2 regions of the Zavarzinia compransoris genome follow, and region 1 is predicted to be linked to the other one. Evidence: predicted binding sites of a transcription regulator. Region 1 holds the regulator's gene; the other holds the start of a gene.

Region 1 (7,280 bases):
GGCTTACGAAAGACGCAACGATGCCGAGTTACATTCTGATCGCGACGATCCTCGTGCTGTCGGTGATCGGCTACTACATGGGCCGTTCCACCGCGCTGGCGCGGAACGGCGGCAAGGTGAAGGGCCTGCATTCGTTGCCGGGCTACTACGGCTACTACATGGCGCTCTGGTGCGCCGTGCCGGCCCTCCTCGTCGCCGCCCTCTGGCTCATCTTCGAGAACAGCATCATCGACGGCCTGATCCTGGCCGACCTGCCGGCCGGCGTGCCGGCCGACCGTGCTTCGCTGTTCATGACCGACGTGCGCAACTTCTCGCAGAACGGCGCCATCGCCGGCGAGGTGACGGATGCGCTGCGCGAAGTCTCGGCGCGTTACGTCGCGCTGCATGACTATTCCGGCATCGCGCTCGCCATCGGCGCGCTCGCCGTCGGCGTGCTCGGTCTCGCCTTCGGCCAGGCCCGGATCCGCGCCAGCCTGCGGGCCCGCCCCAAGGTCGAACGGGCGATGATGATCGCCCTGATGGCGGCCTCGACCATCGCCGTGCTGACCACGGTCGGCATCATCATGTCGCTGCTGTTCGAATCGGCGATGTTCTTCGAGAAGGTCTCGGTCACCGAGTTCCTCTTCGGCCTGCAGTGGAGCCCGCAGACGGCCATGCGCGCCGACCAGGTGGGCTCGACCGGTTCCTTCGGCGCCGTGCCGCTCTTCGCCGGCACCCTGCTGATCACCGTGATCGCCATGGTCGTCGCCGTGCCCATCGGCCTGATGGCGGCGATCTATATGTCGGAATATGCCAACCGCAAGGTGCGCGCCGTGCTGAAGCCGGTGCTCGAAGTGCTGGCGGGCATTCCGACCGTCGTCTACGGCTTCTTCGCCGCCCTGACCGTCGCCCCCTTCGTGCGCATGGTCGGCCAGTCGATCGGGCTTGACGTCGCTTCCGAATCCGCGCTCGCCGCCGGCATCGTCATGGGCATCATGATCGTGCCCTTCGTCTCCTCGCTGTCGGACGACGTGATGACCGCCGTGCCCCAGGCGATGCGCGACGGTTCCTACGGCCTCGGCGCCACCAAGTCCGAGACGATCAAGCGCGTGATCCTGCCCGCCGCCCTGCCGGGCGTCGTCGGCGCCGTCATGCTGGCGATCTCGCGCGCCATCGGCGAAACCATGATCGTGGTCATGGCCGCCGGCCTCTCGGCCAACCTGACCGCCAATCCCTTCGAGGCGGTGACCACCGTGACGGTGCAGATCGCGACCCTGCTGGTCGGCGACCAGGAGTTCGACAGCCCGAAGACGCTGGCGACCTTCGCCCTCGGCCTCGTGCTGTTCATCGTCACCCTCTGCCTGAACATCGTGGCGCTGCGGATCGTCCGCAAGTATCGGGAGCAGTACGAATGACCGACGTCGCGAACAAATACACCGTCGAGCCGTTCTCGGCCTCGGTCGAGAAACGCGAGAGGTTCAACCGGCTGCTGAAGAAGCGCTATGCCGCCGAGGCGCGCTTCAAGATGTGGGGCATCGCGGCGATCTCCGTCGCCGTGGTCTTCCTCGTCCTTCTGCTCGGATCGATCATCATGCAGGGCTCCTCGGCCTTCGTGACCACGCGGGTGACGCTGGACGTCCATCTCGACCCCGCGGTGATCGATCCCCAGGGCACCAAGGATCCCAAGGTGCTGGCGGCGGCGGACTACAACGCCCTGCTGCGCAAGTCGATGCAGACCCTGTTCCCCGAGGTCGAGGGCCGCGGCCCGACCCGGGCGATGATGTCCATCCTCTCGTCCAGCGCGCCTTACGCGGTCGCCGATTTCGTGCGGGAAAACCCGGACCAGATCGGCCAGACGGTGAAGATCTCGGTCCTGACCGACGACATCATCGACATGCTGCGCAAGGGTTATATCGACCGCAACGTGCCCGAGTCCGACCGCAAGGTCGACGACTTCCAGCTCGGCATCTACGACAAGCTGGTCTCGACCGGGGCGATCGCCGCCGCGCTCAACACCGACCTGCTGACCACGGGCGACAGCCGCGAGCCGGAAAACGCCGGTCTCTGGGGCGCCGTCGTCGGCTCGTTCCTCACCCTCATCGTGACGATCGGGATCTCCTTCCCGCTCGGCGTGATGGCGGCGATCTATCTCGAGGAATTCGCCCCGAAGAACCGCTGGACCGACATGATCGAGGTGAACATCAACAACCTCGCCGCGGTGCCGTCCATCGTCTTCGGCCTGCTCGGCCTTGCCGTGTTCCTGAATTTCTTCGGGATGCCGCGCTCGGCACCGCTGGTCGGCGGTCTCGTGCTGGCGTTGCAGGCGCTGCCGATCATCATCATCGCGTCCCGCGCCGCGATCAAGGCGGTGCCGCCCTCGATCCGGGAAGCGGCCCTCGGCATGGGTGCCTCGCCGCTCCAGACCGTGGTGCACCATACCCTGCCGCTGTCGATGCCGGGCATGCTGACCGGCGCGATCCTGGGCATGGCCCATGCGCTCGGCGAAACCGCGCCGCTGCTCATGATCGGCATGGTCGCCTTCATCGTCGACATCCCGTCGGGCTTCACCTCGCCCGCCACGGTGCTGCCGGTGCAGATCTACCTCTGGGCGGACAGCCCGGAACGCGCCTTCGTCGAAAAGACCTCGGCCGCGATCATGGTCCTGCTGGTGTTCCTGGTCTTCATGAACGCCGCCGCGATCTACCTCCGCAAGAAATTCGAACGTAAGTGGTGAGCGCCATGACTGCCCTCGACTTTACCACCCACACCGTTCCCCTGGACGGCAAGGCCAAGATCTCGGCCAAGAGCGTCAACCTCTGGTATGGCGAGAAACAGGCCCTCTACAACATCAACCTGGAGGTCGCCGAGAACCAGGTGACGGCGCTGATCGGCCCGTCGGGCTGCGGCAAGTCCACGTTCCTGCGGTGCCTGAACCGCATGAACGACACGATCTCGATCTGCCGCGTGCAGGGCGACATCCGCATCGACGGGGACGATATCTACGCCCCCGACCTCGACGTGGTGCACCTGCGCGCCCGGGTCGGCATGGTGTTCCAGAAGCCGAATCCCTTCCCGAAGTCGATCTTCGACAATGTCGCCTATGGCCCGCGCCTGCACGGCCTGGCGGAATCGAAGGACCATCTCGATCACATCGTGAAGTCCAGCCTCGAGCGTGCCGGCCTCTGGAAGGAAGTGTCGGACCGCCTCCCGTCGCCGGGCACCGGCCTTTCGGGCGGTCAGCAGCAGCGCCTGTGCATCGCCCGGGCGATCGCGGTCTCGCCGGAAGTGATCCTGATGGACGAGCCCTGCTCGGCCCTCGACCCGATCGCCACCGCGAAGATCGAGGAACTGATCGACGAACTGCGCGAGAATTTCACCATCGCCATCGTCACCCACTCGATGCAGCAGGCGGCGCGCGTCTCCCAGCGCACGGCCTTCTTCCATCTGGGCGTGCTGGTCGAGAACGGCCCGACCGAGGGGATCTTCACCTCGCCGGTCGACAAGCGCACCCAGGACTATGTCACCGGCCGCTTCGGCTGATCTGCTTAAGGAGCGACACCATGGCCGAACATATCGTCTCCGCCTTCGACAACGAACTGAATGCGCTGAAGACCAAGGTCCTGCGCATGGGCGGCATCGCGGAGGCCAATGTCGCCGCCGCGGTGCAGGCGACCGTGCGCCGCGACCGTTCGCTGGCGGAACGCACCATCTCGTCCGACCAGCGGATCGACGTCTTCGACGGCGAGATCGCTGAACTCGTCACCCGGCTGCTCGCCCTGCGCCAGCCGATGGCGGTGGACCTGCGTCTCATCGTCGGCACCCTGAAGATCGCGACCGATCTCGAGCGCATCGGCGACTACGCCAAGAATATCGCCAAGCGTTCCACCGCGCTCGGCACCGCCATCCCGGCCCAGCCGCTGCATGCCATTCCGCGCATGGGCGAACTGGTGCTCGGCATGATCAAGGACGTGCTCGACGCGCTCTCGAACGAGCAGGTCGACAAGGCCGTCGCGGTGCGCGATCGCGATCCGGTGCTCGACGAGATCTACAACAGCGTCTTCCGCGAACTCCTCACCTATATGATGGAAGATCCGCGCACCATCACCGGCTGCACCCATCTTCTGTTCATCGCGAAGAACCTGGAGCGGATCGGCGACCATGCGACCAACATGGCCGAGACGGTCTATTACATCCTCACCGGCAAGCGCATGCATGCCGACCGTCCGAAAGCGGATGTGACGGCGGAAATCGCCGACCCGTCGCAGGTCGCCTGACGCGTCGGATATGATCAGGAACGGGACGGACATGAAGCCTTCCATCCTCATCGTCGAGGACGAGCCTGCCCTCGTCGACCTGCTGCGTTACAACCTCGAAGCCAACGGCTTCGAGGTGCGCGCCACCATGGACGGCGACGAAGCCTTGATGATGGTCGACGAACGCCTGCCCGACCTCATCTTGCTCGACTGGATGCTGCCTTCGGTTTCGGGGATCGAGATCTGCCGCCAGCTGCGCCGCAAGACCGCGACGCGGCAGGTCCCGATCATCCTGCTGACCGCCCGGACCGAGGAAAGCGACCGTATCCGCGGCCTCGAATCCGGCGCCGACGATTATGTCACCAAACCCTTCTCCCCTTCCGAGCTTCTGGCCCGGGTGCGGGCGGTGCTGCGCCGCTCCCGTCCCGCGCTGTCCGAGGAAGGGCTGTCCTATGCCGATGTGGTCATGGACCTGTCGGCCCACCGGGTGATGCGCAGCGGCACGGAGATCCACCTGGGTCCGACCGAGTTCCGCCTGCTGCGCCATTTCCTGGAAAACCCGGGCCGGGTGTTCAGCCGCGAACAGATCCTGGACGCGGTCTGGGGCCGGGATATCTATATCGAGCAGCGGACGGTGGACGTTCACATCCGCCGCCTGCGCAAGGCGCTGAACGCCAACGGCGGCAAGGACATGATCCGCACCGTCCGCTCGGCGGGCTATGCCATCGATCAGGGCGCGGGGCGCAGCATCGCTCACTGATGGCGCTTGCGGGCGAAGCGGCCGGGGCTGTCCCCGGTCCAGCGCCTGAAGGCATGGGTGAAACTGGCGGTTTCGGCGTAGCCCAGCCGTTCCGCCACCGCCTCGACCCCGAGGCCGGTCTCGCGCAGCATGGCGCAGGCCAGATCCTGGCGCAGCCGGGCCACCAGATCGCGATAGCCGATGCCGCTGTCCTCCAGCCGGCGGCGCAGGCTGCGCGACGACAGGCCGAGCTGCGCCGCCACCTCCTCCATCCCCGGAAAATGGCCGGGCCGGGCCAGGATCGCCGCGGTCACCGTCTCGATGAAGGCATCTTCGCCGCGCAGGCTGCGCAGGCGCTGGTGGCACGCCTCGACATGCAGGGCGGCCAGCACCGGGTTCGCCTGCGGCAGCGGCCGGTCGAGCACGCCGGCGGCATAATAGACCGCATTGACCGGCGCCCCGAAGTGCAGCGGGCAGCCGAAGGCGCGCTCGTAAGGCCGGGGATCGGCGGGGGCGGGAAAGCGGAAGCTGACCGCCCGGCAATCGGCGCTCTGATCCCAGAGATCGGCCGAGATGCGCAGCGCCGCGGTCAGGTCCCGTTCCACCATGAAGCGCTGCAAGGCCGGCGGGGCGGCGGCATCGTCGAACACCAGGGCGTCGTCGCCCCCGGCAGAGACGAAGGAAATCGGCATGATCGAGAAGGTGAGATCCTGATACTCGAGGCCGAGGGTCAGGGCGCTTCTCATGGTCGGGCTGGCCAGCAGGGCGAAGCCCCAGACGCCATAGGCCGCCAGCCGGTAGCGCGGCCCGACCTCGAGGCCGAAGCCCTCGCCGAGGCCGGGCAGGCGCAGGCAGGCGGCGATCACCGCGAGTTCGGCCGTCGCCGCGACCTCGCCCCCCGGCTGGTCCAGCAGGGCGGGCTCGATGCCGGCGGCGATCAGGAAGGGCTCGATATCGATCGCGCGGGCCCGCAGCGCATCGCGCAGCACGCCAAGGCTGTTCACCGGCCAGCGCCGGCGGTTGATCGGGTTCAGCATGGCGGCATGGTGGCTGCTTTGGCCGGAACTATCAAGAAAATGTCCGAAGCGGACATGGATCGCCGCCCGCCGCTTTTCTATTCTGCCTCCAGGACGGCGGGAGACCGGCCAAAGCGGAGGAGAATTTCATGACGCCCGTGAAGGTTTGCGTGATCGGCACCGGTTTCGCCGGTCTTTGCATGGCGATCCAGTTGAAGCGGGCGGGGATCGAGGATTTCGTCATCCTCGACAAGGCCGACAAGGTGGGCGGCACCTGGCGGGAGAATTCCTACCCGGGGGCGGGCTGCGACGTGCCCTGCCATCTCTATTCCTATTCCTTCGAGCAGAACCCGGACTGGTCGCGCCGCTTTGCCAAGCAGCCGGAAATCATCGCCTATATCGAGCATTGCGCGCGGAAATACGATCTCCACCGCCATATCCGCTTCGGCACCGAGGTGACCGAGGCGACGTTCGACGAAGCCCGCGGGCTGTGGACCGTGCGGACCGCGGCGGGCGAGGCGATCGAGGCGCAATTCGTCGTCTCCGGCCTCGGCCAATTGTCGCGGCCGCAATTCCCGCGCATCCGGGGCATGGACGCCTTCAAGGGCAAGGCCTTTCATTCGGCCTATTGGGATCACGGCTATGACTTGCGGGGCAAGCGCGTCGCGGTGATCGGCACCGGGGCCAGCGCGGTGCAATTCGTGCCCGAGGTGCAGAAGGCGGCGCAGAAACTCTCCCTGTTCCAGCGCAGCCCGGCCTGGATGATCTCGAAGGACGACCGGGTCTTCTCGCCGCTGTGGCAGGCGCTGTGCCGTTACCTGCCGGGTTTCCAGCGCGCCTATCGGAACTATACCTACCTGCTGCTGGAATCCCGCTTCGTCAGCTTCCGGCGCTCGACCGGGTTCTTCGCCCGGTTGGCGACCCGGCAGTGCCAGTCCTTTCTCGACAAAAGCGTGAAGGACCCGGCGCTGAAGGCGAAGCTGCAACCGGATTTCCCGGTCGGCTGCAAGCGCATCCTGATCTCCAACGACTGGTATCCGGCCCTGTCGCAGCCCAATGTCGACGTGGTGACGGCGGGGGTGCGGGAAATCGTGGAAACGGGCGTGGTGACCGACGACGGCCGCCTGCACGAGGTCGACTGCATCATCTACGGCACCGGTTTCGAGACCCAGAGCTTCATCGCGCCGATGAAGGTCTGGGGCCGCCAGGGCGCCGAATTGAACGAGCGCTGGCGCAACGGGGCGGAGGCGCATAAGGGCGTCGCCATCGCCGGCTTCCCCAATTTCTTCGTGC
Region 2 (7,280 bases), 390 kb from region 1:
TCGAGGCCGGGCGCCCGGCGTCGGAAGTGTGCCGCCGCTTCCAGCCGCTGCCCCAGGTGCTGCGCAATGTCCGCTTCACGGCCGGCGGCCATCATCCGCTGGAGGACGGCGGGGTGAAGGCGGCGATCGCGGCGGTCGAGGACCGGCTGCGCCTGTCCGGCCGGCTGCTGATCCGGAAATCCGGCACTGAGCCGGTGATCCGGGTGATGGCCGAGGGCGAGGACCAGTCGCTGGTCGAAGCCTCGGTCGCCGAAGTGGTCGAAGCGCTGGAGCGGGTAGCGTGACGGGGCGGGTGCTGATCGTCGCCGGCTCCGATTCCGGCGGCGGCGCGGGGATCCAGGCCGATATCAAGACGGTGACGGCGCTCGGCGGCTATGCCATGACCGCGATCACCGCCCTCACCATCCAGGATACGCTCGGGGTGCATGGCATCGTCGATGTGCCGGTGGCGGCGGTCGGCGCGCAGATGGCGGTCTGCCTCGACGATATCGGCGCCGATGTGGTGAAGACCGGCATGCTGCATTCGGTCGACGTGGTGGAAACGGTGCTGGCGGGCATGGACCGGCCGACGGCGCCGCGCCTGCTGGTGGTCGATCCGGTCATGGTCGCCAAGGGCGGCGCCAGCCTGACCACGGATGCGACCACGGCGGCGGTGCGCGACCGCCTGCTGCCCCGCGCCGGCGTGATCACGCCCAACCTGCCCGAAGCCTCGGTCCTCCTGGGCCGGCCGGTGACCGCGATCGGCGAGATGGACCGGGCCGCCTTCGACCTCCTGGCGCTGGGGCCGCGGGCGGTGCTGCTGAAGGGCGGCCATCTGGCCGGCGATCTGGTGCGCGACGTCCTGGTTTCCGCCGATGGCCTGATCTATTTCGACGACCCCCGGATCGAGACGCGCAGCACCCACGGCACCGGCTGCACCCTGGCCTCGGCGATCGCGACCGGCCTCGCCCAGGGGCTGGACCTCGTCCCCGCCGTGCGCCGGGCCCGGAACTATGTCCGCAAGGCCCTGGCCACCGCCCCCGGCCTCGGCCGGGGCCACGGCCCCCTCAACCACGGCCACACGGTGCAGGCTTTCCGGTGACTTGATGGTCCGGCGGCAGCCGAGAGCCGCCGGGTTCTGCCTTTCGCGGATATCCCTGTGGTCCCTGGGCCGGAAACGCCCCAGGCGGGTGATTCGGGTTGGTTAGACCCCTTGCGGGCGGGCGAAGCCGATGGCGGCGGCCGGGGCGCGTGCGATGCGCGGTGCCTGGGGCAGGCGGCCGAGGGCGCACAGCAGGGCGGAGGTCGCGATCAGGCCCGCGGTCATGGCGATCATGGCCACCGGCCCCTGCCACAGGCCGAGCCCGGTCCCAAGCACGGCCCAGAGCACGCGCGCGGCCAGATTGTCGAACAGGGCGGCTTCGGCGCGAAGCGCCAGGACAGGCAGAAGGCTGAGCATCGGGGTCACCCTTGACGCGATTACCGGTCCATTAGGCAGGCTGTGAACGGGTGACGGCAACCTTCATTTTGTCGCATCGCACAATAGATTTTTGCAATACGGCAAAGAGAAGCCCCCGCCGTTGCCGGCGGGGGCCTGGAATGCGGTGTTTCGCGCCGACCAGAAGTCCAGGGCGATCAGAAGTCCAGGGCTTGGGCCTGCTTGACCTGCGAGATGGCGCGCACCTTCTCGACCACGCTGGCCGGGATCGATTCGTCCACCGAGACGAGGCAGATCGCCTCTTCGCCCGCGATCTTCCGGCCGAGGTTGAAGGTGGCGATATTGAGGCCGGCATCGCCGAGGATGGTGCCCAGGGCGCCGATGAAGCCCGGCTTGTCCTCGTTGGTCACATAGAGCATGTGCGGGGTGATCTCGGCCTCGACCGTGATGCCCTTGATCGAGACGATGCGGGGCTGGCTGTCGGCAAACAGGGTGCCGGCGACCGAGCGGGTCTTGCCGTCCATCTCGACGATGATGCGCATCAGGGTCTGGTAGTCGCCGGCGACTTCGAGCTTGGTGTCGGCGACGGCGATGTTGCGCTCCTTGGCCACCACCGGCGCATTGACCATGTTGACCGAGGACATGATCGGCCCGAGCAGGCCCTGGAGGGCGATGGCGGTCAGCGGGCGGGTGTTCAGCCTGGCGGCATGGCCTTCGTATTCGATCGTCACCTTGCGGATGCCGACCTCGGCCGAGAGCTTGCCGGCCAGGGCGCCGAGCTGGGCCGCCAGGGTCATATAGGGGCGCAGCCGCGGCGCTTCTTCCGCCGTGACCGAGGGCATGTTGAGGGCGTTGGAGACCGCGCCGTCGATCAGATAGGCCGACATCTGCTCGGCGACCTGAAGGGCGACATTCTCCTGCGCTTCAGTGGTCGAGGCGCCGAGATGCGGGGTGCAGACCACTTTCTCATGGCCGAACAGGATGTTTTCCTTGGCCGGCTCCACCGCGAAGACGTCGAGGGCGGCGCCGCCCACCTTGCCCGAATTGAGCGCGGCCAGCAGGTCTTCCTCGACGATCAGGCCGCCGCGGGCGCAATTGATGATGCGGACGCCGTCCTTCATCTTGGCGATCGAAGCCGCGTTGATGATGTTGCGGGTGCCGTCGGTCAGCGGGGTGTGCAGGGTGATGAAGTCGGCGCGGGCGAACAATTCGTCGAGTTCGACCTTGACCACGCCGATCTCGACCGCCCGTTCCGGGGTCAGGAACGGGTCATAGGCGACGACCTGCATCTTCAGGCCCTGGGCCCGGTCGGCCACGATCGAGCCGATGTTGCCGGCGCCGATCAGGCCGAGGGTCTTGGCGTAAAGCTCGACGCCCATGAAGCGGTTCTTTTCCCACTTGCCGGCATGGGTCGAGGCGCTGGCGGCCGGAATGTCGCGGGCGACGGCGAACATCATGGCGATGGCATGTTCGGCGGTGGTGATCGAATTGCCGAACGGCGTGTTCATGACCACGACGCCGCGCGCGGTGGCGGCCGGAATATCGACATTGTCGACGCCGATGCCGGCGCGGCCGACGACCTTGAGATTGGTCGCGGCGGCCAGCACATCGGCCGTCACCTTGGTCGCCGAGCGGATGGCGAGACCGTCGTACTGGCCGATGATGGCGATCAGCTCGTCCTTCTTCAGGCCGGTCTTGACGTCGACCTCGACGCCGCGGTCGCGGAAGATCTGGGCGGCGGCGGGGCTGAGTTCGTCGGAAATGAGAACCTTGGGCATGGGGGCACCTTAAGGAGGTTCGTCGTCCCGGAAGCGGGCCGGGATGGCAGGGAAGATCGTTTAAGCGGGAAGATCGGTTAAGCGGGGGCCCCGGCGGCGAGCGCCGGGGGGAGACGCAGATCAGGCGGCGACCGAAAGCTCGGCCTTCACCGTCGCATAGGCCCAGTCGAGCCAGGGCAGCAGGGCCTCGAGGTCGGACGCCTCGACCGTGGCGCCGGCCCAGATGCGCAAGCCCGGGGGGGCATCGCGATAGGCGCCGATGTCATAGGCGACGCCTTCTTTCTCGAGCAGGTCGGCCAGCTTCTTGGCGACCGCGGCCTTGCCGTCCTCGTTCAGGCCCTCGACCCAGGGGTCGACGACCTTGAGGCAGACCGAGGTGCAGGAGCGGATGGCCTTGTCTTCCGCCAGGAAGCCGGCCCAGGCGCTGTTCTCGACCCAGGCTTCGATGAGGGCGAGATTGCCTTCGGAGCGGGCGATCAGCCCGTCCAGCCCGCCGACCGAAGCGGCCCAGCCGAGGGCATCGAGATAATCCTCGACGCAGAGCATGGACGGGGTGTTGATCGTCTCGCCCTTGAAGATGCCTTCGGTCAGCTTGCCGCCCGACGCCATGCGGAAAATCTTGGGCAGCGGCCAGGCCGGGGTATAGGTGACCAGCCGTTCGACCGCGCGGGGCGAGAGGATGATCATGCCGTGCGCCGCTTCGCCGCCCAGCACCTTCTGCCAGGAGAAGGTGGTGACGTCGAGCTTCGACCAGGGCAGGTCCATGGCGAAGGCGGCCGAGGTCGCGTCGCAGATGGTGATGCCTTCGCGATCGTCGGCGATCCAGTCCGCATGCGGCACGCGCACGCCGGAGGTGGTGCCGTTCCAGGTGAAGACCACGTCGCGGGTCTTGTCGGCCTGGAACAGGTCCGGGATCTCGCCATAGCCGGATTCGAACTTGCGGACGTCCTTCAGCTTCAGCTGCTTCACGACGTCGTTCACCCAGCCGGCGCCGAAGCTCTCCCAGGCCAGCATGTCGATGCCGCGGGCGCCCAGCATCGACCACAGCGCCATTTCGACGGCGCCGGTATCGGAGGCGGGCACGATGCCGATGCGGTAATCCGCCGGCACCTTCAGGATCGCGCGGGTGTCTTCGATCACCTTCAGGAGCTTGGCCTTGCCGGGCTTCGAGCGATGCGAGCGGCCGATCAGGGCGTCATTGAGGGCGGCGGTGGTCCAGCCGGGGCGCTTGGCGCAGGGGCCCGAGGAGAACAGGGGCGTGGCGGGACGAGTAGCAGGCGCGGGACAAGTAGCAGGCTTTGTCATCTTTGGCCTTATCCTTCCAGATAAGCTGCGTCCCGGTGGGGGGACGTGACCCGCCCGCGACATTATCCATCGGCGTTCTCAAGTCAATGTGCGAATTCGGCGAGGCAGCCATTTTCGCTTGTACCCCCTCTGGCCTGCGCTCAAGATGACGTGAAGGTGACAGTTCGAGGGCAGGGAACGCATGGACCAGGGCGTGATCGCGTGGTTGCCGGGCAGCGGGAAGGGCGGCTCGGCCGACGGCAATGCCCCGGTTTCCGCGCCCCGGCGGATCTTCTTCGACCGCCGCGAACTCGACACCATCCTCGGCCTTTATGGCCGCATGGTCGCCGCTGGCGAATGGCGCGACTACGCCATGGCCGACGGGGTGGAGGTCGCGGTTTTCGCCGTGCACCGCCGGTCCTCGGAACAGCCGCTGTACCGGATCGAGAAACGCCCGGCGCTTGCCCGGAAGCAGGGCGCCTATGCGGTGGTCGCCGCCGGCGGCCGGGTCTTGAAACGCGGCCACGATCTCGGCACCGTTCTTGCCGTCCTCGAAAGAAAGCTGGTGAAGCTCGTCGAGGGCGACTGATTCTCGGGGAGGGTGCGTCTTGGGCTTCTACGAACGGCACATCGTGCCGCATATCATCAATTGCGCCTGCGGCACCAAGCCGATCCGCCACCAGCGGCGCAAGGTCGTGCCGCTGGCGCGCGGCACCGTGCTCGAGATCGGCATCGGCACCGGCCTCAACCTGCCCCATTACGATGCGGCCAAGGTCGACAAGGTGATCGGCCTCGATCCGTCCGAAACCTCGTGGAAGATCGCCGGCGCCCGCGCCGCCCGCCTGCCCTTTCCGGTCGAATTCATCGGCCTGCCGGGCGAGCGCATCCCGCTGCCCGATGCCTCGGTCGATACGGTGCTCGTCACCTATAGTCTGTGCACGATCCCGGATCCGGTCCCGGCGCTGGCCGGCATGCGCCGGGTGCTGCGCCCCGACGGGCGGTTGATCTTCTGCGAGCATGGCGCGGCGCCCGACGCCGGGGTGCGGCGCTGGCAGGAAAGGATCAATCCGGTCTGGAAGACATTGTTCGGCGGCTGCAACCTGCACCGGCCGATCCCCGACCTGTTGCAGGCCGGGGGCTTTCAGGCGGAGAGGGTGGAGACAATGTATCTGCCGGGCATGCCCCGGGTGGCGGGCTTCAACTACTGGGGCACGGCCGTTCCCGCCTGAGCGCGGGGGGCAGGCGCGGTCAGATGTCGCGGTAAAGCTGGACCCGGGTCGCGCGCAGGCCGGGCAGGCCGTGGCTTTCGATCGCCCGCTGCCAGGACAGGAATTCCTCGACCGACAGGGAATAGCGGCCGCAGGCTTCCTCCAGCGTGATCAGGCCGCCGCGGACGGCGGCGACGACCATCGCCTTGCGCCTGATGACCCAGCGGCGGGTGTCCGGCGGCGGCAGGTCTTCCAGGCGAAGGCCACGACCGTCCGTTCCGAACAGGCCGTCCGCCAGTTCGTGGATGGGACTACGTTCGTTCACTGTTGCTCCTGATGCCGGCGCGAGGGGAGCCGGCTTGTGGAGCGGATGGTAGCGGCGCCGGGTTAACAGCGGCCTAAAGCACCTCAGCCGTAAATCCCGCTGACCTTGTCGAGCGCGGCACTGCCGTTCTTGGTGATCAGGTTGATGATGCCATCGCTGGTTTCAACGCCGGTCACGGTCGAGACCGTGCCGATCGTGGTCGCGACCGATTTTCCGTTTTTATCGACGGCGGTGGCCCGCAAAGTATAGCTGCCGGCGGCGACCTCGTTGCCGGCGTCGGTCTTGCCGTCCCAGGTCAGCGACTTGCCGCTGCCCGATTCGGTGCTGGTCAGGGTGCGCACCACACTGCCCTTGGCATCCAGCACCTGCAGCACGGTGGTCACCGCCGTGCCGTCGTTGCCGTAGCGCCAGGTGACCGGCGTGCTGCCGTCGAAGGCGGCGGTCGGCGTATCCACCACCACCTGCTTGCCGATATAGGACACCGCATTGGTGGTGGTCGCCCCCTGCAGGACCGACAGCATGGAACTGAGGGTGTTGTTGGTGTTGATCGACTGCTCCACCTGGCTGAACTGCACCAGCTGGCTGGTGAATTCGTTGGAATTCATCGGGTCCAGCGGGTCCTGGTTCTGCAACTGGGTGGTCAGCAGGGTGAGGAAGGACGAGAAGTTCTTGGCCAAGGTCGCGCTGGCATTGGCGGTCGAGGCGGTCGCGGCCGTGCCGGCGGTCGGGGAGACGGTGGTCATGAGCCTTGATCCTTCAGGTCAGACGGCAATGTCGATGGCGCGGCTGCGCGTCCCCGCCGGCGGGCGGGGGGTGACGGTATCGAGCGCGGCCAGGCCGCCGCCGGCGCCGAGGCGGCTGCGCTGGCGCCGGGCCTGATGCTGGCCGTCGCCGGCCTGCTGGCCCTGGTTGCCGCCCTCGCCGTCGCGCAGCGTGAAATTCAGCGTCGAGGGATCGGCATTCAGCCCCTGGCCGCCCAGGACGCGGGCCAGTTCCGCCCGGTCGCGCTGCAACAGGCCCAGGGTTTCCGGCCGCTCGGCCTGGATATGGGCGCTGACCTTGCCGTCCTCGGCGATATGGAGGCGGATGTCGATGCGGCCCAGTTCATCCGGGGAAAGCGAAATCTCGAACACATCCTCGCCCTCGGCGGCATGGCGGGCGATGGACAGGCCCAGCGCTTCCGGCTCCAGCGGCACCGGGGCCGGGCGCGGGGCGGCGGCATGGGCGGCGGGGGCGACGGCTTGTTGGGTCTGGGTCGGCGCGGCCCC

Evidence for each region. The regulator PhoB, encoded in region 1, activates phosphate uptake and scavenging genes when phosphate is short. The targets are predictions, from matches to a motif close to TNTCATAAAACTGTCA.
Region 2: the regulator PhoB is predicted to act here: its motif matches at 4,658-4,673, upstream of DKG75_RS09890 (DUF2794 domain-containing protein).

What each region holds. Positions count from the first base shown of each region.
Region 1 covers NZ_QGLF01000002.1:465,645-472,924, forward strand. The annotation lists gene pstC (phosphate ABC transporter permease subunit PstC) at 21-1,394, shown strand; gene pstA (phosphate ABC transporter permease PstA) at 1,391-2,713, shown strand; gene pstB (phosphate ABC transporter ATP-binding protein PstB) at 2,719-3,519, shown strand; gene phoU (phosphate signaling complex protein PhoU) at 3,540-4,253, shown strand; gene phoB (phosphate regulon transcriptional regulator PhoB) at 4,285-4,992, shown strand; gene DKG75_RS08055 (AraC family transcriptional regulator) at 4,986-6,008, opposite strand; gene DKG75_RS08060 (flavin-containing monooxygenase) at 6,137-7,280, shown strand, end outside.
Region 2 covers NZ_QGLF01000002.1:856,935-864,214, forward strand. The annotation lists gene glmM (phosphoglucosamine mutase) at 1-284, shown strand, start outside; gene thiD (bifunctional hydroxymethylpyrimidine kinase/phosphomethylpyrimidine kinase) at 281-1,081, shown strand; gene DKG75_RS09875 (hypothetical protein) at 1,184-1,438, opposite strand; gene serA (phosphoglycerate dehydrogenase) at 1,615-3,195, opposite strand; gene DKG75_RS09885 (phosphoserine transaminase) at 3,316-4,500, opposite strand; gene DKG75_RS09890 (DUF2794 domain-containing protein) at 4,682-5,068, shown strand; gene DKG75_RS09895 (class I SAM-dependent methyltransferase) at 5,088-5,708, shown strand; gene sciP (CtrA inhibitor SciP) at 5,728-6,012, opposite strand; gene DKG75_RS09905 (flagellar hook assembly protein FlgD) at 6,096-6,755, opposite strand; gene DKG75_RS09910 (flagellar hook-length control protein FliK) at 6,774-7,145, opposite strand; gene DKG75_RS22985 (hypothetical protein) at 7,117-7,280, opposite strand, start outside.